DNA from 2 places in the Vibrio diazotrophicus genome. Region 1 is predicted to be linked to the other one. Evidence: riboswitches for the same ligand, from Rfam matches in the RefSeq annotation. Region 1 holds a riboswitch; the other holds the start of a gene.
What was found. Region 1 has a riboswitch for lysine ahead of lysC (lysine-sensitive aspartokinase 3). Riboswitches for the same ligand answer to the same signal wherever they lie in the genome.
Positions count from the first base shown of each region.

Region 2: another riboswitch for lysine. It lies ahead of AAGA51_RS09445 (Na+/H+ antiporter NhaC family protein); the one in region 1 lies ahead of lysC (lysine-sensitive aspartokinase 3).

Region 1 is NZ_CP151842.1:2,931,857-2,943,477, forward strand. It holds gene galU (UTP--glucose-1-phosphate uridylyltransferase GalU) at 55-924, shown strand; gene uvrA (excinuclease ABC subunit UvrA) at 1,080-3,902, shown strand; gene AAGA51_RS13550 (PglL family O-oligosaccharyltransferase) at 4,008-5,774, shown strand; gene AAGA51_RS13555 (pyridoxal-phosphate-dependent aminotransferase family protein) at 5,814-6,935, opposite strand; lysine riboswitch at 7,203-7,380, shown strand; gene lysC (lysine-sensitive aspartokinase 3) at 7,498-8,850, shown strand; gene metH (methionine synthase) at 8,919-11,621, opposite strand, start outside.
Region 2 is NZ_CP151842.1:2,062,429-2,074,049, reverse strand. It holds gene hflD (high frequency lysogenization protein HflD) at 1-548, opposite strand, end outside; gene mnmA (tRNA 2-thiouridine(34) synthase MnmA) at 560-1,684, opposite strand; gene AAGA51_RS09455 (inosine/guanosine kinase) at 1,960-3,264, shown strand; gene AAGA51_RS09450 (H-NS family nucleoid-associated regulatory protein) at 3,358-3,768, opposite strand; lysine riboswitch at 4,171-4,353, shown strand; gene AAGA51_RS09445 (Na+/H+ antiporter NhaC family protein) at 4,470-6,071, shown strand; His leader region at 6,259-6,395, shown strand; gene hisG (ATP phosphoribosyltransferase) at 6,449-7,345, shown strand; gene hisD (histidinol dehydrogenase) at 7,351-8,658, shown strand; gene hisC (histidinol-phosphate transaminase) at 8,664-9,704, shown strand; gene hisB (bifunctional histidinol-phosphatase/imidazoleglycerol-phosphate dehydratase HisB) at 9,718-10,791, shown strand; gene hisH (imidazole glycerol phosphate synthase subunit HisH) at 10,791-11,408, shown strand; gene hisA (1-(5-phosphoribosyl)-5-[(5-phosphoribosylamino)methylideneamino]imidazole-4-carboxamide isomerase) at 11,462-11,621, shown strand, end outside.

The DNA.
Region 1 (11,621 bases):
AAATATGACAACTCCGTTTTAAGACAAAAACAGATAGTTTAGCAGGGCGAAAAAATGATCAAAAAATGCCTATTTCCGGCAGCTGGCTACGGCACTCGCTTTTTACCAGCAACCAAATCAATGCCAAAAGAAATGATGCCAGTAGTAAACAAACCTCTAATTGAATATGGTGTAGAGGAAGCAATTCAAGCCGGAATGAACGGAATGTGTATTGTGACGGGTCGAGGTAAGCATTCGATCATGGATCACTTTGACATGAACTACGAGCTTGAGCACCAAATCCAAGGAACGAACAAAGAAGACCTACTTGTTGATATCCGAGACATTATCGAAACGGCTAACTTTACTTTCATTCGTCAACGAGAAATGAAAGGCTTAGGGCACGCGATTCTCACAGGCAGAGAGCTCGTGGGAGACGAACCCTTTGCTGTTGTTTTAGCGGATGATCTTTGTGTCAATGAAGAGAAAGGTGTTCTGGCACAGATGGTAGCACTGTACAACCAATTCCGCTGTTCAATCGTTGCAGTACAAGAAGTTCCCGCAGACGAAACACACAAGTATGGTGTGATCTCGGGTGAAATGATCAAAGACGACCTTTTCCGCGTGGATGACATGGTAGAAAAGCCAGAACCGGGTACAGCCCCAAGCAATCTGGCTATCATTGGTCGTTATATTCTAACTCCTGATATTTTCGAGTTAATCGAACAAACTGAGCCAGGCAAAGGCGGTGAAATCCAAATCACTGACGCGCTATTAAAACAAGCAAAATCAGGTTGCGTTTTGGCCTATAAATTTAAAGGTAAACGCTTTGATTGCGGTAGCGTAGAAGGTTATATCGAAGCGACAAACTACTGTTTTGAAAATTTATACAAGAAAAACGAACAACAAGTTGCTTTAGCGAAACACTCTACCCAGAAGAGCTAATACTCATCGCCAATAATCTTCAAAAGAGCGGCAATCAAGCGGCTCTTTATTTATTGATTAACTGTTTTTATATCCAGTATTTCTTGCACATTTCTCACTCTATGTAATACTTGCTCGACTTAGCCTTTAACGAAGCCAAAGACAGAGCAAATCAAATGGACAAAATTGAAGTACGTGGTGCTCGAACCCATAACCTGAAAAATATCAATCTCACGATTCCCCGTGACAAGCTGATCGTCATTACCGGACTTTCTGGTTCAGGGAAATCATCTTTAGCCTTTGATACTTTATATGCCGAAGGTCAGAGACGTTATGTTGAATCTCTCTCTGCCTACGCTCGCCAGTTCCTGTCTTTGATGGAAAAGCCCGATGTAGACCATATTGAAGGTCTATCGCCGGCGATCTCTATTGAGCAAAAGTCGACATCACACAACCCGCGTTCAACAGTGGGCACCATTACCGAAATCTACGATTATCTGCGCTTGCTGTTTGCTCGTGTTGGTGAACCTCGTTGCCCAGAACATAAAGTTCCGCTTGCCGCTCAAACAATCAGCCAAATGGTTGACAAAGTATTAGAGCTTCCTGAAGGCTCAAAACTGATGTTGCTTGCTCCTATCGTGAAAGAGCGTAAAGGTGAGCATGTTAAAACTCTGGAAAATTTAGCGGCTCAAGGTTTTATTCGTGCACGAATTGATGGTGAGATTTGCGATTTGTCCGATCCACCGACGCTTGAACTGCATAAAAAGCACACGATTGAAGTTGTAGTTGACCGATTTAAAGTGCGTTCTGACTTGCAACAACGTCTAGCCGAATCATTTGAGACAGCTCTGGAACTCTCTGGCGGCAACGTTGTGGTTGCCCCGATGGATGAGGAAGGCGAGGAGCAAATATTCTCAGCCAACTTTGCCTGCCCACATTGTGGTTACAGCTTGCGTGAACTTGAGCCTCGCTTGTTCTCATTCAACAACCCGGCTGGTGCATGTCCAACGTGTGATGGTCTTGGTGTACAACAGTATTTTGACCCAAGTCGAGTGATTCAGGATGAGAAACTGAGTTTGGCTGAAGGCGCAATTCGCGGTTGGGATCAAAAGAACTACTATTACTTCCAGATGCTCAGCTCTTTAGCGGCCCATTACGACTTTGATTTGCAAACGCCTTTCAACAAACTGGGCAAGAAAATCCAAGAGATCATTCTTCATGGCTCTGGTCGCACCGAAATCGAATTTAACTATATCAATGACCGGGGTGACATCCGCGTTAAGCGTCATCCGTTTGAAGGAATTCTCAATAATCTCGAGCGTCGCTATCGTGATACTGAATCCAATTCGGTTCGTGAAGAGTTAGTGAAATACATTTCTAACAAACCGTGCAGCCATTGTGAGGGTACGCGTTTACGTCTTGAAGCTCGCAACGTATTCGTCAATGACACACCACTACCGCAAGTTGTAGAACTCAGCATTGCTGATGCGCTGCAGTTTTTTCAATCTCTGACACTTGAAGGTCAGCGAGCTCAAATTGCAGAAAAGATCATGAAAGAAGTGAATGATCGTTTGCAGTTTTTGGTCAATGTTGGTTTGAACTATTTAAACTTATCGCGCAGTGCAGAAACACTCTCTGGTGGTGAAGCGCAACGAATCCGCTTAGCGAGCCAAATTGGCGCAGGGCTGGTTGGTGTGATGTATGTACTCGATGAACCTTCCATCGGTCTCCACCAGCGAGATAACGAAAGATTGTTAAAAACCCTAGAACATCTGCGCGATTTGGGAAATACCGTTCTTGTGGTTGAGCATGATGAGGATGCCATTCGCATGGCTGACCATGTGATTGATATCGGCCCTGGCGCTGGTGTACATGGTGGTAACGTAGTGGCTGAAGGTAATGTTACGGATATCATAAACAACCCGAACTCCCTTACAGGCCAATACCTAAGTGGTGTGAAAGAGATTGAAATACCTAAACAGAGAACACCAAAAGACGCGAAGAAAACAGTCGAGCTTCTTGGTGCATCTGGCAACAACCTAAAAGATGTCAATCTTTCTATCCCAGTCGGATTATTTACTTGTGTAACAGGAGTTTCAGGTTCAGGTAAATCAACACTGATCAACGATACTTTCTTTAATATCGCGCATATCGCATTAAATGGCGCAACCACATCAACACCCGCGCCATACAAATCGATAAAAGGATTAGAGCATTTCGATAAAGTTATCGATATTGACCAGAGTCCTATAGGCCGCACACCTCGCTCAAACCCTGCGACCTATACCGGTATTTTCACTCCAATTCGTGAGCTGTTTTCAGGCACGCAAGAGTCTCGTTCACGTGGTTACAAGCCGGGACGCTTTAGTTTTAACGTTCGAGGTGGTCGCTGTGAAGCGTGTCAGGGCGATGGCGTAATCAAAGTTGAAATGCACTTCTTACCCGATGTGTACGTTCCTTGTGATGTGTGTAAAGGAAAACGCTACAACCGCGAAACATTAGAAGTTCGTTACAAAGGCAAAACGATTGATGAAGTTCTCAACATGACCGTTGAAGACGCTCATGAGTTCTTTGAGCCAGTACCTGTGATAGCACGTAAACTGCAAACGCTAATGGACGTAGGTTTGTCGTACATCCGGCTTGGTCAGTCTGCTACGACATTGTCTGGTGGTGAGGCTCAACGCGTCAAACTCTCGCGAGAGCTGTCCAAACGTGACACTGGTAAAACACTGTATATTTTGGATGAGCCAACCACAGGTTTGCATTTCCATGATATTCAACAACTACTCAATGTATTGCACCGTCTGCGTGATCACGGGAACACAGTTGTCGTTATTGAGCACAACCTTGATGTGATTAAAACCGCAGACTGGATAGTAGATTTGGGCCCCGAAGGTGGGCAAGGTGGCGGTGAAATTATTGCGGAAGGTACTCCTGAAGATGTGGCGAAAAGCAAAGTTTCCCATACCGCTCGTTTCTTAAAACCGATGTTGAAATAGAAAAAATCTGTAGAAACTGAAAAAAAACGGTAAATTAGGGCCTGTCAGCCCTAATTTGCCTGCTCCAATAAAGCAGGTTTCTTCGTAAAGGACATTGAACCCCCTATGGCAACCTTGCTGTTAAGCGGAACACAACTTGAACCACAAGCACCGAGTGTGCCTAAAAACAAACCGTTCCTGATAGCGGTTAGCTTTGTTTATCTCATAGCAATGCACGTTTTTATGCCCAATTTAGGCGGTGATGGATTGTCGTTACCCTTCAATGCAGCGACTTGGATTGCTATCAGTATTCCCTTAGCAATCGGCCTATATCAAATGAGCAGCTATCAGCGTTTGAGATATTCCAAACTGACTATCGGTCTTTGGATCTGCTGTGTGATCATGACGCTTCCGCTGTTTTTTGCTAACGCGCAGTGGTACAACGAATTAACCAGAATCATTGGTTTATGGGCTGGATTTTCACTTTTCTTAGTACTACAACAATTTCATTTCAGTAATAAAAACAAACAGAAGTTACTTCTGTTTGTTGTCTTTGCTAGCCTCATTGAAGCTCTATTTGGTGTTTATCAATTCAGCGTTTTACACGCTGACAATATCTTTAAGTATGACACTGTAAAAAACCTGCCTTACGGCATTTTTCAGCACCCTGATGCCATGGCCAGCTTCCTTACTACCGGTCTAGTGCTTTCAGGGTACTTATTGGCTCGCCAACCGAAAAAATACAATAAAAAACTCAGTGAAGTGAGCTTACTGTACATAACGCCTGTGGTTTCTATCCCACTAATAATCGTCTTGCATTCTCTGGTTGGTTGGATATCTGCTGTAGTAGGTGTGTTACTTATTCTTCCATATCTGTATCGTTTTTCACCTCGTCAACGTTTTATAAACTGGGTTTTAGCAACGGTTTCAGGATTAATCATTGGCCTAGGTGCGCTGTATTTATCCCACAATCAAGATCGCGATGTAGAGCCTTACCTTTCATCCGTTCCTTATAGCAGCGTTCTTCCTCAATCCATCGATATGCTGATTGAAAAGCCATTTACAGGCTATGGTTACGGTAAGTTTGAATCAAGTTATATCCTGTATACCGCTAGACAACATCAACTCAATCCAAACTACAAAGTAGGAATTCCATCGATGGAACATCCTCATAATGAGTTTCTATTTTGGGGGATTGAAGGCGGATTATTACCCGTATTAGGAATGGCTTTAGCGGCGAGCTTTGTACTGATTCGGATATACTCAGCGAAGAAAGGTACCCGATTGGCCATGTTCGCTTTGTTACTGCCAATCGTCATTCACAGCCTAGTCGATGCACCTTTCTACCAGTCAAGCATTCACTGGTTAACCTTCATGATATTACTGTTCTGGATTGACCAGCGCGTAGCGAAATATCGTGTGTTTCGTTTTAGCAAACTCAGCAAAACACTATTACGAATCACAAGTTTGACTCTGCCAATCGTCACCTGTTTTTATATGGTGAGTGTGCTGCATACCAATTTCTACCTGACTAAATTTGAAACATCCAACCCAAAGCAACTGGATATATTGAATAAAGTCGTCAATCCAGTGCTCATCAAAGACAGATTGGATTGGGAGATGTACAGCACTTATTTAGATCTAGGGTTAAACGAGAAGAAATACGAGTACATCCAGCCTTATATCGACTGGTCTTTGAAGATTATTCAAAGCAAACCGAGACCAGGATTGTATGAGAAGTTGATCATGGCTTATCAAGCAATTGGCGATACCAGCCGAGCTGAACAAACTAAAACTGAGGCCGAGTTTCTGTTTCCTGAATTAGATTTTAGCCATATACAATACCAGAGCTTATTCGATAACTCGGAGCAATCTGAGACAGATATTGAGTAAAAAGAAAGGTGGCAAAAGCCACCTTTATTAACCAAAGTTTTATTGAGTAAGAGATTCTTCCAGTGCTCTGAGACACAAAGCGATATTTTCAGAACGGGCGCCATAACCCATAACACCAATACGCCACGCCTTACCAGCTAACGCACCGAGCCCTGCACCAATTTCCAAATTGTATTCATTGAGAAGATGGCTACGAACTTTAGCGTCATCAACACCTTCTGGAATATACACCGCATTCAGTTGTGGTAAGCGATATCCTTCTTCCACCACAAATTTGAAACCCATTTGTTCTAAACCAAGCTTGAGTTTTTCATGCATCGCTTGATGACGAGACCAAGCATTCTCCAACCCTTCATTTTTCAAAATCAGCAATGCTTCGTGCAGTGCGTATAAGCTGTTCACGGGCGCAGTATGATGATAGCTGCGTTTATTACCACCACTCCAATACCCCAACACTAAACTCTGATCTAAGAACCAACTTTGGATCGGCGTCTTTCTCGCTTGGATCTTTTCGATCGCTGTTGCTGACAGAGTCAAAGGAGATAGCCCCGGCACACAAGAAAGGCACTTCTGACTTCCAGAATAAACTGCATCCAATTGCCATTCATCCACCAGCAGTGGAACGCCACCTAATGAAGTCACGGCATCAACAATCGTCAGCATATTATTTTGCTTAGCCAAAGCGCCAAGTGTTTGAGCGTCACTCAAAGCCCCTGTTGATGTTTCAGCATGGACGAAAGCAAGAATTTTTGCATCGGGATGTTGGCTGATGGTTTGCTCTACTTTGCTAACAGAGACTGGCGTTCCCCACTCATCATCGACTGTGATAGCAATACCGCCACAACGGACAACATTTTCACGCATACGCTCGCCAAAGACACCGTTGCGGCAAACAATCACTTTATCGCCGGGCTCAACCAAATTGACGAAACACGCCTCCATACCCGCACTACCCGGTGCTGATACCGCAATGGTGAACTCGTTTTCAGTCTGGAAAGCATATTTAAGTAGCACCTTTAGCTCATCCATCATAGCGACAAACAACGGGTCTAAATGCCCAACAGTTGGACGACTAAGAGCCTGTAATACTTGAGGAGAGATATCCGAAGGACCTGGTCCCATAAGAGTTCGGTGCGGAGGGATGAAGCTTTGTATAGTCATAGGTGCTCCCAGTTATTATTAGTAATAAGCTTTCACGTACGAAAATGTAGAGTACGGCAGAATCAAGACGGCGACAATTCGACAGAGGTCTATGCTGCCTGACAATTTCGACACATTTATTTTCATTTATCACAAATTTACAATTGACAACAGTTTCACAAAACCGTTCAATGAGTGAGCTATTTATCCCTTACTCATTAGGGTTGTATACGTGAGCTGATTTGAGCACAAATCGTAGCCGCACAGATACAACACTAAGCAGGATGGGATAACAGAAGAGGAGCACTGCCCAGGCAGATGTTTTGTGGAGCCTCAACTCCAAAACAAAACATTCAGGGGGAGCAGTGCCGAGATAAATCAAAGTTGTGGATTTGGTTTATCGGTTGTCAGGGTTGAATCCCTTCAACTGTCATCGGTGCTATGCTGATGAAGAGCTTCTGAGGAATTTTATACAACCTGCCTGTTGTTACTCCCCTCTATTTTGCTCTAAGAAACTCTCTTCAAAACATTGGAAGTTGGATTACCAACCTTTTTTATTTCTAGGAAGTCCGGGAGAAATGTAGTGAGCGCATTCAATGTCGCCAAGTTTGGTGGAACAAGTGTTGCAAATTTTGAAGCAATGAGCCGTTGCTCTGCAATTATCGAAAATAACCCACAAACACGATTAGTCGTCAGCAGTGCTTGCTCTGGCGTAACGAACTTACTTGTTGAACTTGCTAATGGCGTTCAGGATGCAGACCAAAGATTAAGCATCATGAAACAGTTGGCTGATATTCATGATTCGATTATCGACCAATTGTCTGAACCGACCCAAGTAGAAAAAGAAGTTCATTCGATGCTAGATAGCATCGCTAGCGCTGCCGAAGCTGCATCATTTCAGTCCAGCAAAAAGCTGACAGATCATTTGGTCGCTTGCGGCGAACTGATGTCGACGTATATCTTGACCCAGTTAATGCGTGAGCGCGGTGTTAATGCCGTTCGCTTTGATATTCGTGAAGTATTAAGAACAGACAGCCATTACGGCCGAGCCGAACCACAAATCGAAGAGATCGCGAAACTGGCTCAAGAAAAACTTGCACCACTTTGTGCGGAATATGTGGTGGTTACTCAAGGTTTCATCGGTTCTGATGAACAAGGTAATACCACAACACTTGGTCGTGGCGGCAGTGATTACTCTGCAGCTCTGATTGCGGAATCGGTAAAAGCTTCCGGCTTAGAGATTTGGACGGATGTTCCGGGAATTTACACAACAGATCCTCGCATTGCACCTAAAGCTGCGCCAATTCCAGAGATCAGCTTTAGTGAAGCCTCTGAAATGGCGAACTTTGGTGCGAAGATCCTACACCCTTCAACACTGGTGCCTGCGCTGCGTCATGAAATCCCTGTTTTTGTCGGTTCTTCTAAAGAGCCAGAAAAAGGTGGCACCTGGATTCGTCAACAAGTCGAGAACTCACCGCAGTTCCGAGCGCTAGCACTACGTTGCAATCAAACTATGGTGACGTTACGCAGTGCGAAGATGTTCCATGCGTATGGTTTCTTAGCGAAAGTATTCGAAGTTTTGGCAAAATACAAAATCTCGGTAGACCTTATCACCACATCTGAAATCAGTGTGTCGCTGACGCTAGATAAAACGGACACATCAGGCGGTGCGCCTGAGCTGCCACAAGAAGCAAGAGAAGAGTTACAAGAGCTTTGTACTGTAGAAGTTGAGCATAACCTTTGCCTAGTAGCATTGATTGGTAACCATATGGAAACCAAAGGCTATGCGAAAGAAGTGTTCAGCACCTTAGGTGATTTTAACTTGCGTATGATCTGCTACGGAGCAAGCGACCACAACCTTTGCTTCCTCGTCGATGCTCCTGAATCTAAAGCCGTTATTCAGAAGCTACATTTGGATCTGTTCGAGAATCGATAATCAGATAACTCACACGTAAAACAAAGGTCACCAAGCGGTGACCTTTTTCGTTTCTATGCTCGGTAATCCTAACCGTTAATGCTAGGACCCAACCATTTTTCAGCTTCAAGTATGTCCCAGCCTTTACGCTGTGAGTAACTCTGAACTTGATCACCTTGGATCTGAGCAACGGCAAAGTAACGAGAATCAGGATGTGAGAAATACCAGCCAGAAACAGATGCACCCGGCATCATGGCGTAGCTGGTTGTCAGTTCCATACCTATCTTCTCTTGAACGCCTAATAGCTCCCAAATCGCACCTTTCTCCGTATGCTCAGGGCAAGCCGCATAACCCGGAGCAGGGCGAATACCCTGATACTTCTCGCGAATCAACTCTTCATTACTTAGATTTTCATCAGGAGCATAACCCCAAATCTCAGTACGCACTTTCATATGCAGATATTCAGCAAACGCTTCTGCCAAACGGTCAGCAACCGCTTGAACCATAATCGCGTTGTAATCGTCACCTTTGGCTTTGAAGTCGTCAGCCAGTTCACGTTCACCAATACCGCCTGTCACAGCAAACATACCAATCCAGTCTTGTTTGCCACTGTGCTTAGACGCCACAAAATCGGACAGACAGTAGTTCGCACCTTTTGGCTTCTCGGTTTGCTGACGCAAGTTATGCAGCACTTTAATCACTTGTTGGCGTGATTCATCCGCATACACTTCAATGTCGTCATCCACACTTGCCGCAGGGAACAGACCACAAATACCGTTCGCCTTCATAAGCCCTTCACTTTCGATACGGTCAATCCAGTCATTCGCATCTTTGAACAGCTTACGGGCCTCTTCCCCGACCAATTCATGGTCAAGAATTGCAGGATATTTTCCAGACAGCGACCAAGTCATAAAGAATGGTGTCCAGTCGATGTACTGACGTAAGACTGAAACATCAAAATCTTTAAATACATGAATACCCGGTTTAACTGGTGCCGGTGGTGTGTATATCTGCCAATCTATTGCAGCCTTGTTTGCTCGGGCTTGCTCTAAAGTCACAGGGCGGCTCTTCGGCTTTTTACGTGCGTGCTGTTCACGCGTTCTTTCGTAATCAAGATTCAGACGCTCAACAAATTCAGGACGACGTTCATCAGAAAGCAATGCGGAACATACGCCTACCGCGCGTGACGCATTGTTTACATACACCACTGGCTGATGATAGTTCTGCTCAATCTTAACAGCCGTATGCGCCTTTGATGTGGTTGCGCCACCAATCAGTAGTGGTAACTCAAATCCTTGGCGCTCCATCTCTTTCGCTACGTGAACCATTTCGTCCAAAGACGGCGTAATCAAACCTGACAGACCGATAATGTCGACATTCTGCTCGCGAGCCACTTTCAGAATTGTCTCGCACGGCACCATTACGCCAAGGTCGATGATTTCATAGTTGTTACATTGCAGTACAACACCAACGATATTTTTACCGATATCGTGAACATCACCTTTCACGGTTGCTAATAGGATCTTACCGTTTGTCGACCCTGCTTGTTTCAGCGCATTGATGTAGGGCTCTAGGTACGCAACAGCCTGCTTCATCACACGGGCAGATTTCACCACCTGCGGCAGGAACATTTTCCCTTCACCAAACAAGTCACCGACGACATTCATGCCGTCCATTAATGGACCTTCGATAACTTCAAGAGGCTTGGTCGCTTTAGCTCTCGCTTCTTCAGTATCTTCAACGATAAATTCGGTAATACCTTTAACAAGTGCGTGCTCTAAACGCTTTTCAACTGGCCAAGTACGCCATTCCAGTAAAGAGGCATCTTCCTCTTTGCCAACAGCGTTTTCACGATACTCTTCAGCGATTTCCAACAGACGCTCAGTGGCACCGTCGTCGCGGTTCAAAATGACATCTTCAACCGCATTACGCAGTTTATCTGGCACGTTGTCGTATATCTCTAACTGACCAGCGTTGACGATGCCCATGTCCATACCATTCTTAAAACAGTGGTATAGGAACACCGCATGAATCGCTTCACGTACGTAGTTGTTACCGCGGAAAGAGAAAGAGACGTTAGACACACCACCAGAAATCATTGCATGTGGAAGTTCTCGCTTGATATCTGCAACGGCGTTGATGAAATCGAGAGCATAGTTGTTGTGCTCATCAATACCGGTAGCAACGGCAAAGATGTTCGGGTCAAAAATAATATCTTCCGCAGGAAAACCCACTTGGTCGACAAGAATATGATAGGCGCGACGACAGATTTCTATCTTACGTTCACGAGTATCCGCCTGCCCTACTTCGTCAAAGGCCATAACGATAACGGCAGCACCATAGCGACGAATCAATTTCGCCTGATGAATAAATTTTTCTTCGCCTTCTTTTAGCGATATTGAGTTAACGATACCTTTGCCCTGAATACATTTCAGGCCGGCTTCAATCACTTCCCATTTCGATGAGTCAACCATGATTGGCACTTTCGAGATCTCTGGTTCTGATGCACACAACTTAAGGAATCGTTCCATACAAGCCATCGCATCCAACATGCCTTCATCCATGTTGATATCAATGATCTGTGCGCCATTCTCGACTTGCTCACGAGCAACATCTAAAGCCTCATCATAGAGTTCTTCTTTAATAAGACGTTTGAAGCGGGCTGAACCCGTAACGTTAGTACGCTCACCAACGTTAACGAACAATGTTTCTGGAGCAATGCTCAGAGGCTCTAAACCAGACAGTCGACACTCTACGCTGATCTCCGGAATAGCGCGAGGAGCTACCCCTTC
Region 2 (11,621 bases), 870 kb from region 1:
CGGCCGCCGACTTGGCGCCAAAGCACTGCACAACGAATACCGGATAACAGTAGTGCGCGCACTTTTTGTTGATTTGCGGTTTGCTGTAATACCGCTGGATTACCTGCAACTTGAATACGAGGGCCGATAGGGCTGATCACATCGAGGTAAACGCTCGCTAGGTTGCTGATCATCTGTTCATCAAGTAAATCAAAATGTTCAACTTGGCGTTCAATCATTTGAATGCGATCACCCAGTTGAGACATTGCATCTCTACGGCTGGATAACTTACGTTCTAAAGCCAGTAAGCTAATTATGTAGCGAGTGATAGCACTGCCTGAAGGGGTGCTGTCTATGCCATTCACCAGACACTCAAGACCGACCTTCAAATCAGCTTCGCTACCGAAAACACCAATAGTATTACTTGGATTGGTTGCTAAAATTGCACGCAGTGAAGTTTCAAACGCGTCTGAATCACAGTAACCGTCTTTCGCTACTTTTTGCACTAAAGCGACAGCTTGGCAAATTCCAGCAAATGCGATAGTTCGGTCATAAATTGTGTTAGCCACGTAAATACTCCTTAACAAATACGTTGTTCAATAATGCCGCCACCCAGACATACATCGCCTTGGTAGAAAACAGCAGACTGTCCTGGGGTAACTGCGACTTGTGGGTCATCAAACATCACCTTGATGTTGTTGTCATCCACAGGGATAACGGTACAAGGAATGTCAGTTTGACGGTAACGTGTCTTCACTGAGCAACGGAACGCTTCTTTCACTGGCGTACGATCAACCCAATGAAGTTGTGAAGCCATTAATCCGTATGATTTCAATAACGGATGGTCTGCGCCTTGTACTGCGATAAGTACGTTACGTTTAAGATCTTTCTCTGCTACGTACCATGGGTCTTCGTTACCGCCGCCACCTTTTTGACCACCAATGTGCAAGCCTTTGCGTTGCCCTAATGTGTGGTACATAAGGCCTTGATGTTCACCAATAACTTTACCTTCAGGGGTTTCAATTTTACCCGGTTGAGCAGGCAAATAGCGAGACAAGAAGTCTGTAAATTTGCGCTCACCGATAAAACAGATACCGGTTGAATCTTTTTTCTTCGCAGTGATTAAACCTTGCTCTTCAGCAATACGGCGAACCTCTGGTTTTTCTAATTCACCGACTGGGAACAAACTGCGTGCAACCTGTTCGTGGCTCAGCGTATATAAGAAGTAGCTTTGGTCTTTATTATTGTCTTTACCACGTAGCATTTGTGGCTTTTCACCCTCTTCTACGAAAGTGCGACGAACATAGTGACCCATAGCTATATAGTCTGCATCTAACACTTCATCTGCAAACTCTAAAAATGCTTTGAACTTGATTTCTTTGTTACAAAGAATGTCTGGGTTTGGTGTGCGACCCGCTTTGTATTCCGCTAAGAAATATTCGAACACATTGTCCCAGTATTCCGCTGCGAAATTAATCGTGTGTAAATAGATACCAAGTTTGTCGCAGACAGCCTGTGCATCGGCAAGATCTTCTGCTGCCGTACAATATTCTTCGTTATCGTCTTCTTCCCAGTTCTTCATGAACAAGCCTTCTACCTGATAGCCTTGTTGTTGAAGAAGATATGCTGAAACGGAAGAATCAACGCCACCTGACATGCCTACAATGACTTTCTTTTGGCTGTTTGCGTTGCGGTTATCTGACATGACTTAATACCACTTGATTGACTTGGACGCAGATTCTAACAGAAAGACTTTTTTGAGGACAGATCAGAGACTGAGTTCACACTTCTGATTTGGTGTATTTCAGCTTCATTGATGTGGGAAATAGAAATGTAATCGTTATCTACTATCGTTGTAAAAAAGACTTGTGTAAAAAACTTTTACTACGTAAACGTTTGCTATCCTTTGTTGAGTTGCCGCTTTACTGGACGCAGGGTAAAATTCCGGCTCTTTTCTTCTCACGCACCTAAATTATCGTTATGAAATTTCCTGGCCAACGTAAGTCAAAGCATTACTTTCCAGTCGATGCACGTGATCCATTAGTTATCCAAGCGCAAGATAATAAGAGATTATCTCGCACACATATTATCGGTATTGATCAGACCTTGGTTGATATTGAAGCGAAAGTGGATTCCGAACTCATTGAGCGTTATGGCCTGAGCAAAGGTCACTCTTTAGTGATTGATGATGAGACCGCTGAAGCTTTATACACTGAGTTAAAGCAAAATGGTTTAATCAAAAATGAATTTGCGGGTGGAACTATTGGCAATACCTTGCACAATTATTCTGTGCTAGCCGATGACCGTTCAACGCTATTGGGTGTGATGAGCCAAGATATTAAAATTGGCAGCTACGGTTATCGTTATTTATGTAATACCTCTAGCCGGATGGATCTAAATTATCTGCAAGGTGTTGACGGAGCAATCGGGCGTTGTTTCGCTTTAATTACAGAAGACGGTGAGCGTACTTTTGCAATTAGCGAAGGCCAAATGAATAAACTTCACCCAGACAGCATTCCTGAAAAAATATTTAAAAATGCATCTGCGTTAGTGATCACCGCATATTTGGTTCGTTGTAAAGAAGGCGACCCAATGCCACAAGCTACAATGCGCGCAATTGAATATGCAAAGAAGTATGACGTGCCAGTTGTATTAACATTAGGAACAAAATTCGTTATTCAGGATGATCCTAAATATTGGCAAGAATTTTTGCGTGATTACGTTTCTGTTGTTGCAATGAATGAAGATGAAGCAGAAGCATTAACGGGTGAAAGTGATCCATTAATGGCATCGGATAAAGCATTAGATTGGGTTGATTTAGTTTTATGTACCGCTGGGCCTGTTGGTTTATATATGGCGGGTTATACCGAAGAAGAAAGTAAAAGAGAGACTTCTTTACCATTATTGCCGGGTGCGATTCCAGAGTTTAATCGCTTCGAATTTAGTCGCCCAGCAACAAGACTGAGCTGCGAAAATCCAACTCGAGTTTATTCTCATATTTCACCTTATATGGGTGGTCCAGAGAAAATTAAGAACACGAATGGGGCAGGTGATGCTGCTTTGTCTGCATTGCTTCATGACATGGCAGCTAATAAATATCATAAAGGTAATGTGCCTAATTCAAGTAAGCACCAACATAATTTCTTAACCTATTCTTCTTTCTCACAAGTTTGTAAATATGCAAACCGTGTAAGTTATGAAGTGCTAGCTCAGCATTCTCCTCGTTTATCTCGAGGTCTTCCTGAGCGTGAAGATAGCTTAGAAGAAGCGTATTGGGAAAGATAACGCTAGCCTGAATAAAGTTACATCTATCAATATGATTTAATAATAGGTATAAAAAAGGCTCCGAATTCGGAGCCTTTTTTGATAACTAGAAAATTAAATTTCGAATTGTTCTAGAGATTTGCCTTCATCTAAAGCTTTTTGAATTGCTGAAGGTGTACGGCCTTGGCCTGTCCAAGTTTTCTCTACGCCATTGTCCATGTATTTATATTTTGCTGGACGAGGTGCGCGTTTGCCTTTTGCTTTTGATTTAGATTTTGTTTCGCCAGCAAGAGCAGAAATTAATGCTTCAACATCAATACCGTCATTAGCAATTTGCTCAGCAATTGCTGCTAATTTTGCTTCTTGTTCAGCTAGAGCAGCTTGTTCTTTTTCTTCAGACTCTCTGCGCTCTTCAACTACGATCGTTAATTTATCAAGCGCTTCTTCAAGTTGCTCTAAAGTTAGATCGCGTGAAAATGCACGAAGACTACGAATATTTAATAGAGTTTTAGTGATTTCCGACATTTCTTAATCCTGTTTAATTAAATAATTAACGGGGTAATAATAAACCGACTTATTAGTTCTTACAATATAATTAATTCAACATTAATGTAAATATTCTGAAATTTCCACCATAGGTAGTAATTAAAGTTAGCCTTTTAAAACTTAGCCTTAAAAAAAGAAAGGTAATATTAGGACTTCAGAGCGTCAGGTACGGACTATTTTTATGCAATTAATGTAATTAGGTCTAAAACTCTATGAGTTAGGTTATGAAATATAATTCATTCACGCTGTGAATAAATAGAGGTGATGAAAAATGAAATTGTATGTTGCATTGACAGTTTTGTTAAGTACAATACGTCACACCTAAAGCGGAGTATGCTCAATAATCACGCAATAATAAGTTTGCGTAGGTAATTGTTCTATCTTCGACGTAGAGGAGCGATGTTGATCAGTATCCAGTATTGGGGTGATGCCAATGAATACCGGAGAAAGGCCATATCGCCGAAGTTAGTCAGGCCATCAATCTGCTAGCTGGGGTTGTCATCGAATAGGGGCAACACTGCCATAGTCTATATTGTTGTTAAACTATGGAGCGCTACTGTAGGGTTGGGTGGAGTGTTCACTTCCCTTTCGCTTAGTTCAACATTAATCGCATTGAACATATTCGATGTGGTTTATCTGCAGTAGATCTCTAACCGAAATATTATTGGTTTTTGAAGATCATGAATTTATTAGATTTTGCTTCGTCTCCTTTGTCACTAGTCCCTGCGTTAGTGGCGTTGAGTCTCGCTATTATTACTCGTCGTGTACTTGTTTCTCTTGGAATGGGTATCGCCCTTGGCGCGTTATTACTTGCTGATTACTCCATTGGTGATGCAATTAGTTATGTCGGCACCAAAGTAACAAACGTATTTGTTGAAGACGGTGGCCTGAATACTTGGAATATGAGTATTGTTGGCTTCTTGCTGCTGCTGGGAATGATGACTGCACTATTAACGCTTTCTGGCGGTACTCGTGCATTCGCCGAGTGGGCCCAAGTTCGCGTGAAAAGCAAACGTGGTTCAAAGCTACTTGCTGCGTTTTTAGGGGTTTTCATTTTTGTTGATGACTACTTCAACAGCTTAGCGGTTGGCTCAATTTCTCGTCCTGTTACTGACCGCTTTTATGTTTCACGCGCTAAACTGGCTTACATCCTAGACTCTACTGCTGCACCAATGTGTGTTGTTATGCCTGCTTCAAGCTGGGGCGCATACATCATGACTATCATCGGCGGCATTTTGGTATCACACGGTATTACTGAGTATTCTGCGCTTGGTGCTTATCTGCGTTTGGTTCCGATGAACTTCTATGCGGTATTTGCACTATTAATGGTGTTTGCAGTTGTATGGTTCCAAATGGATATCGGTCAGATGCGCCAACACGAAATCAATGCTTCTCAAGGCCAAGGTTTCGATGATGATATGTCTGAGAATGACGAACAAGCTCGCGATTTAAATGATGAGCTTGATATCCGTGAAAGTGAAAAGGGTAAAGTTTCAGACCTTATTTTCCCAATCGTATTACTGATTATCGCGACCGTTGGTTCAATGCTGTATACCGGTGGTCAAGAACTAGCCGCTGATGGCAAAGCATTCAACGTACTAGGTGCGTTTGAAAATACCGATGTTGGTACATCACTTATTTACGGTGGTTTAGTCGGTTTAGCGGTTGCTCTGTTCACCGTAGTTAAACAAGGTATCGCGATCACTGAAATTGCACGTACGCTGTGGATTGGTGCTAAATCGATGTTTGGTGCGATTCTAATCCTTGTCTTTGCTTGGACAATTGGTTCAGTAATCGGTGACATGAAAACGGGCGCGTACCTCTCTTCGTTAGCTCAAGGCAACATCGACCCGCATTGGTTGCCAGTTATTTTGTTCCTATTGTCCGGTATTATGGCGTTCTCTACCGGTACATCTTGGGGTACGTTCGGTATCATGCTGCCAATCGCGGGCGACATGGCAGGCGCAACTGAAATTGCTCTGATGCTACCTATGCTGAGCGCGGTACTAGCGGGTTCTGTATTTGGTGACCACTGTTCACCAATTTCAGATACTACTATTCTGTCTTCAACTGGTGCTCGTTGTAATCATATTGACCACGTAGCAACTCAGCTTCCATATGCTCTAGCTGTCGCAGGTGTATCATGCGTTGGTTTCATTGTTCTTGGTATGACGCTATCAGTGCTGGCTTCGTTGGCTGCATCCACAGTGGCATTTATCGCAGTGTGCTTTGTATTTAACGCATTGGCAAAATCTAAGTTGGTGACCTGTAACGAAGCTTAATGCTTTTTATTTCAGGAAATTAAAGGAGGCTTCGGCCTCCTTTTTTATGCTCGAAAAGTTGCTACCAGAAAAAGATGGAAAAAAGTGAAATTTTTTGTTGAAAAATGAGACGAGCTTAGATAGTGTTGAAGGCAATCCAGTGAACACATTCGGTGTAATTAAGTATGCGTAATTTTGTCATGAATATTCATCATCACCATCATCCCTAAGAGTCTTTCGGGAGATGTACGCATACCCGGGAGACAGGATTCTCCCGGTGGTTAAATCAAAGTAATTTTAAGATTTTAGACCCTTGGGAGACCAATCTCTCAAGGGTTTTTTACTATCTAGATTAATTAAAACTTAAAGATTTCAATATTTTACGAAGGAAGAATGTAATGCAAACACAACGCCTAAGAATAGCAGTCCAAAAGAAAGGTCGTTTAAGCAACGAATGCCAGAGCCTACTAAAGAAATGTGGGGTTAAATTTAATGTTATGGGCGAACGTTTAGTGGTTCACTCGTTAAATATGCCAATTGACCTGCTTCTTGTTCGTGATGACGATATCCCAGGTTTGATTATGGATGGCGTGGTTGACTTGGGTTTTGTTGGTGAAAACGTGTTAGAAGAAACCCGTTATGACCGTATTGCTCTAAACCAGCCAAGCGAATTCGTTGACCTACGTCGTATGGACTTTGGCGGTTGCCGTCTTTCAATCGCAATCGACAAAGATGTGGAATACAACGGCCCACAAGATCTTAAAGGCAAACGTATTGCAACGACCTATCCTCAACTTCTAAAAGCGTACATGGCAGAACAAGGTATCGATTTTAGTACCTGTATGTTAACTGGCTCGGTTGAAGTGGCTCCACGTGCAGGCCTTGCTGATGCAATTGCTGACTTGGTATCAACAGGCGCGACACTTGAAGCGAACGGCTTAAAAGAAGTTGAAGTAATTTTCCAATCAAAAGCGAAGCTGATCCAACGTACTGGTGAATTTGCTCCAGATAAAGCTGCGTTGATTGACCGTCTTCTTACTCGTATGAACGGCGTGCAACAAGCGAAAGAATCGAAATACATCATGCTGCACGCACCAGTCGAAAAACTACCTCAAATCACGGCACTACTTCCTGGTGCAGAAGACCCAACTGTGTTACCACTTTCTGCTGATAAAACTCGCGTAGCTGTACACCTCGTCAGTGCTGAGAATTTGTTCTGGGAAACAATGGAAAAGTTAAAAGCACTTGGTGCAAGTTCTATTCTTGTATTACCAATTGAGAAGATGATGGAGTAATCCCGATGAGAACGATTGTTTGGCAATCGCTGAGTGAAACTCAGCAAGACTCAGTATTGGAACGTCCTGCTATCGCTGAAGGTGCGAATATCACTGCTGCGGTTGCGGAAGTTATTGCCAAAGTTCGAGCGGAAGGTGACTCTGCTCTGTTAGAACTGACTGAGAAATTCGATAAGTGTAAACCGGATTCAATTCGTGTTTCGGCAGAAGAGATTGACGCGGCATGTGAGAGTCTTGATGACGAAATGAAGCAAGCGTTGGAATTGGCTTACAACAACATCTCTAAATTTCATAAAGCACAAAAAGCAGCACCGATCAAAGTTGAAACTATGCCAGGTGTTGTGTGTGAACAGGTAACACGCGCAATCAACAAAGTAGGTTTGTACATTCCTGGTGGCAGCGCGCCATTACCATCAACCGTATTGATGCTTGGTGTTCCAGCACAAATTGCAGGTTGTCGTAAAGTCGTGTTGTGTTCTCCTCCGCCGATTGCTGATGAAATTCTTTATGTCGCTAAGCTTTGTAAGATCGATGAGGTTTATAACGTTGGTGGCGGCCAAGCAATTGCAGCAATGGCTTACGGTACGGAAAGTGTAGCGAAAGTGGATAAGATTTTTGGTCCAGGCAATGCGTATGTAACGGAAGCAAAACGCCAAGTGAGTAATGATTTCCGTGGCGCAGCGATCGATATGCCAGCAGGTCCATCAGAAGTGTTAGTGATTGCAGACGACACTGCGGACGCCGATTTTATTGCTGCAGACTTACTAAGCCAAGCTGAGCACGGTCCTGATTCACAAGTTGTTTTGGTCACGCCTTCACCAGTCGTTGCGGATCAAGTGGCTGATGCGGTTCAAAAACAGCTTAAGTCGCTATCTCGCGCAGCAACTGCTGAAAAAGCTCTCGCTTCAAGCTTAATCATAATTGCAGAGTCGTTAACTCAGGCTGTTTCAATTTCTAACTACTATGGACCAGAGCACCTGATTGTTCAGACTAAGAATCCTCGTGAATTAGTGCCGCTGTTAGACAATGCAGGCTCAATTTTCTTGGGTGATTGGTCGCCAGAATCAGTGGGTGATTATGCTTCAGGCACTAACCACGTACTGCCAACCTACGGTTATACTCGCACTTATTCAAGTTTAGGTTTAGCAGATTTTAGCAAACGTATGACAGTACAAGAACTAAGCGCTGATGGTCTGAGAGCACTGGCACCAACAGTTGTAAAAATGGCTGAAGCAGAAGGCTTAGACGCACACAAACGTGCCGTTACGATTCGTATTGAAAAGCTTGCTATTGAAAAAGGACAGAAGGCGTAATCATCATGGAAAAACTCGCTCGTAAACAAGTTCAAGAATTAACGCCTTATCTTTCTGCTCGCCGTATTGGCGGAAGTGGTGATGTGTGGCTAAACGCTAACGAATCGCCATTCAACAACGAATACAAAACCAATTTCGCTCGCTTAAATCGTTATAGCGAATGCCAGCCCCCAGAGTTAATCAACGCTTATGCAGCATATGCAGGGGTCAAGCCAGAGCAAGTACTAACTTCTCGTGGCGCTGATGAAGGTATTGAATTATTGGTGCGTGCTTTCTGTGAGCCAAACCAAGATGCGATTTTGTTCTGCCCACCGACTTACGGCATGTACGCAATCAGTGCTGAAACTATTGGCGTTGAACGCAAGAAAGTACCGCTAACCGCAGAATGGCAGTTAGATTTAGCCAACATCGAAGCCAATCTGGAAAACGTAAAGCTGGTGTTTGTCTGTAGCCCAAATAACCCAACGGGGAACTTGGTTAAGCGTGAGGACATTGTCACTCTGCTAGAAATGACCAAAGACCGCGCGATTGTCGTAATGGACGAAGCCTATATCGATTTCTGCCCAGAAGCATCAACGGTCGATTTGCTGGCGCAGTATCCAAACTTGGCGATTCTACGCACGCTATCTAAAGCGTTTGCTCTTGCAGGGCTACGTTGTGGTTTTACCTTGGCCAATGAAGAACTAATCAACGTATTGTTAAAGGTCATCGCACCTTATCCAGTGCCAGTACCTGTGGCTGAAATTGCGACTCAAGCGCTGTCTGAAGCTGGTCTTGCACGTGCTAAATACCAAGTGCTGGATCTGAATGCTAACCGAGCGTATATGCAAGTAGGTCTGTCTATGGTAAGTGGCGTTCAAGTGTTTGAAGGTTGGGGTAACTATTTGCTGGTTAAATTCCCTGATGGCGATGCATTGTTCAAAGCCGCTTGGGACGCAGGTATTATTTTACGTAATTCACCAATTGAAGACTGCGTGCGCATTAGCGTAGGCAATAGAGAAGAGTGCGAAAAGACGGTCGCGTTTATTCGTAACTACTACCAATAGAAAGGATTCTACAATGAGCACCCAACAGAAAATTCTCTTTATCGACCGTGACGGCACCTTAATTGTTGAGCCTCCGGTGGATTTTCAGGTTGACCGTTTAGACAAACTGAAACTGGAACCTTTTGTTATCCCAAGCTTGCTGACTCTACAAGAAGCTGGCTATCGCTTAGTTATGGTGACCAACCAAGATGGTTTAGGCACAAGCAGCTATCCGCAAGAAGACTTCGATGCTCCACACAACATGATGATGGATATCTTCTCTTCTCAAGGTGTGAAGTTTGATGATGTGTTGATTTGTCCTCACTTCGAAAAAGACAATTGTTCTTGCCGTAAGCCTAAGTTAGGCATGGTGAAAGAGTACCTTCAAGGCGGCAAAGTTGACTTTAAATCATCGGTTGTAATTGGCGACCGATTAACGGATCTGCAACTGGCAGAGAACATGGCTATTCGCGGTATTCAGTACAATCCTGAAATCATGAACTGGCCTCAAATTGTTAAAGATCTCACCGTTAAGGCTCGCACTGCAAAAGTGGTTCGCAAAACCAAAGAAACCGATATCAAGGTCGCGGTGAATTTGGATGAGACGGGCGGTAACGAAATCGAAACCGGTTTAGGTTTCTTCGATCACATGCTTGATCAAATCGCCACTCACGGTGGTTTCCAATTAAAGCTTAAAGTGGATGGTGACCTGCACATCGACGATCACCACACGGTTGAAGATACCGCATTAGCATTAGGCCAAGCGATTAAAGAAGCCTTAGGTGATAAGCGTGGGATCGGTCGTTTTGGTTTTACTCTGCCGATGGACGAATGTTTGGCGCAATGTGCGCTCGATCTATCAGGTCGCCCTTATTTGAAATTCGACGCTGAGTTTAGCCGTCCAGAAGTAGGCGATTTATCCACTGAGATGGTATATCACTTCTTCCGCTCACTAACAGACACGCTCGCGTGCACTCTGCACTTGTCTTCTACAGGTGAGAATGACCATCACATCATTGAAAGCTTATTTAAGGCGTTTGGTCGTACACTGCGTCAAGCTATTCAAGTACAAGGAAATGAGTTGCCAAGCAGCAAAGGGGTTCTCTAATGGCGAATGAACAAAAAGTTGTCATTATCGATACGGGTTGTGCCAACGTTTCTTCCGTGAAATTCGCCATTGAACGTTTGGGTTACCCAGTGACGATTTCAAAAGACCCAGCAGTGGTTCTTGCTGCGGATAAGTTGTTCTTACCGGGGGTAGGAACAGCTAGCGAAGCGATGAAGAACCTTGAAGAACGTAACTTAATCGAGCTTGTGGCTAAGGTAGATAAACCGCTACTTGGCATCTGTTTGGGTATGCAGCTACTAGGCAAACTTTCAGAAGAGAAAGGACAGAAAGCGGATGATATCGTTGAATGTCTGGGCTTAGTTGAAGGTGAAGTTCGCTTAATGCAAACCGGTGATTTGCCATTGCCTCACATGGGCTGGAATACCGTTTCGGCTAAAGCTGGCAACCCGCTTTTCAAAGATATTGAAGAGGGTGAGTACTTCTATTTTGTACACAGCTTTGCAATGCCAGTAGGTGATTACACCATCGCACAATGTGGCTACGGAAATCCATTTAGCGCAGCGATTCAAAATGGCAACTATTACGGTGTTCAATTCCACCCAGAGCGTTCATCAAAAGCCGGTTCTAAATTAATTCAGAACTTCCTAGAGCTCTAAATAATAAACGGAAGCTGTAAGCGATAAAGCGGCAAGTCGAATAAGGAACAGAAATGATTATTCCCGCATTAGATTTAATTGAAGGTCAGGTTGTGCGCCTCTATCAGGGTGATTACGGCCAAGTGACAGAATATAAAGTCGACCCAGTAGAACAATTTAATTTATACAACAAAGCTGGTGCTGACTGGCTTCACCTAGTGGATTTAACGGGCG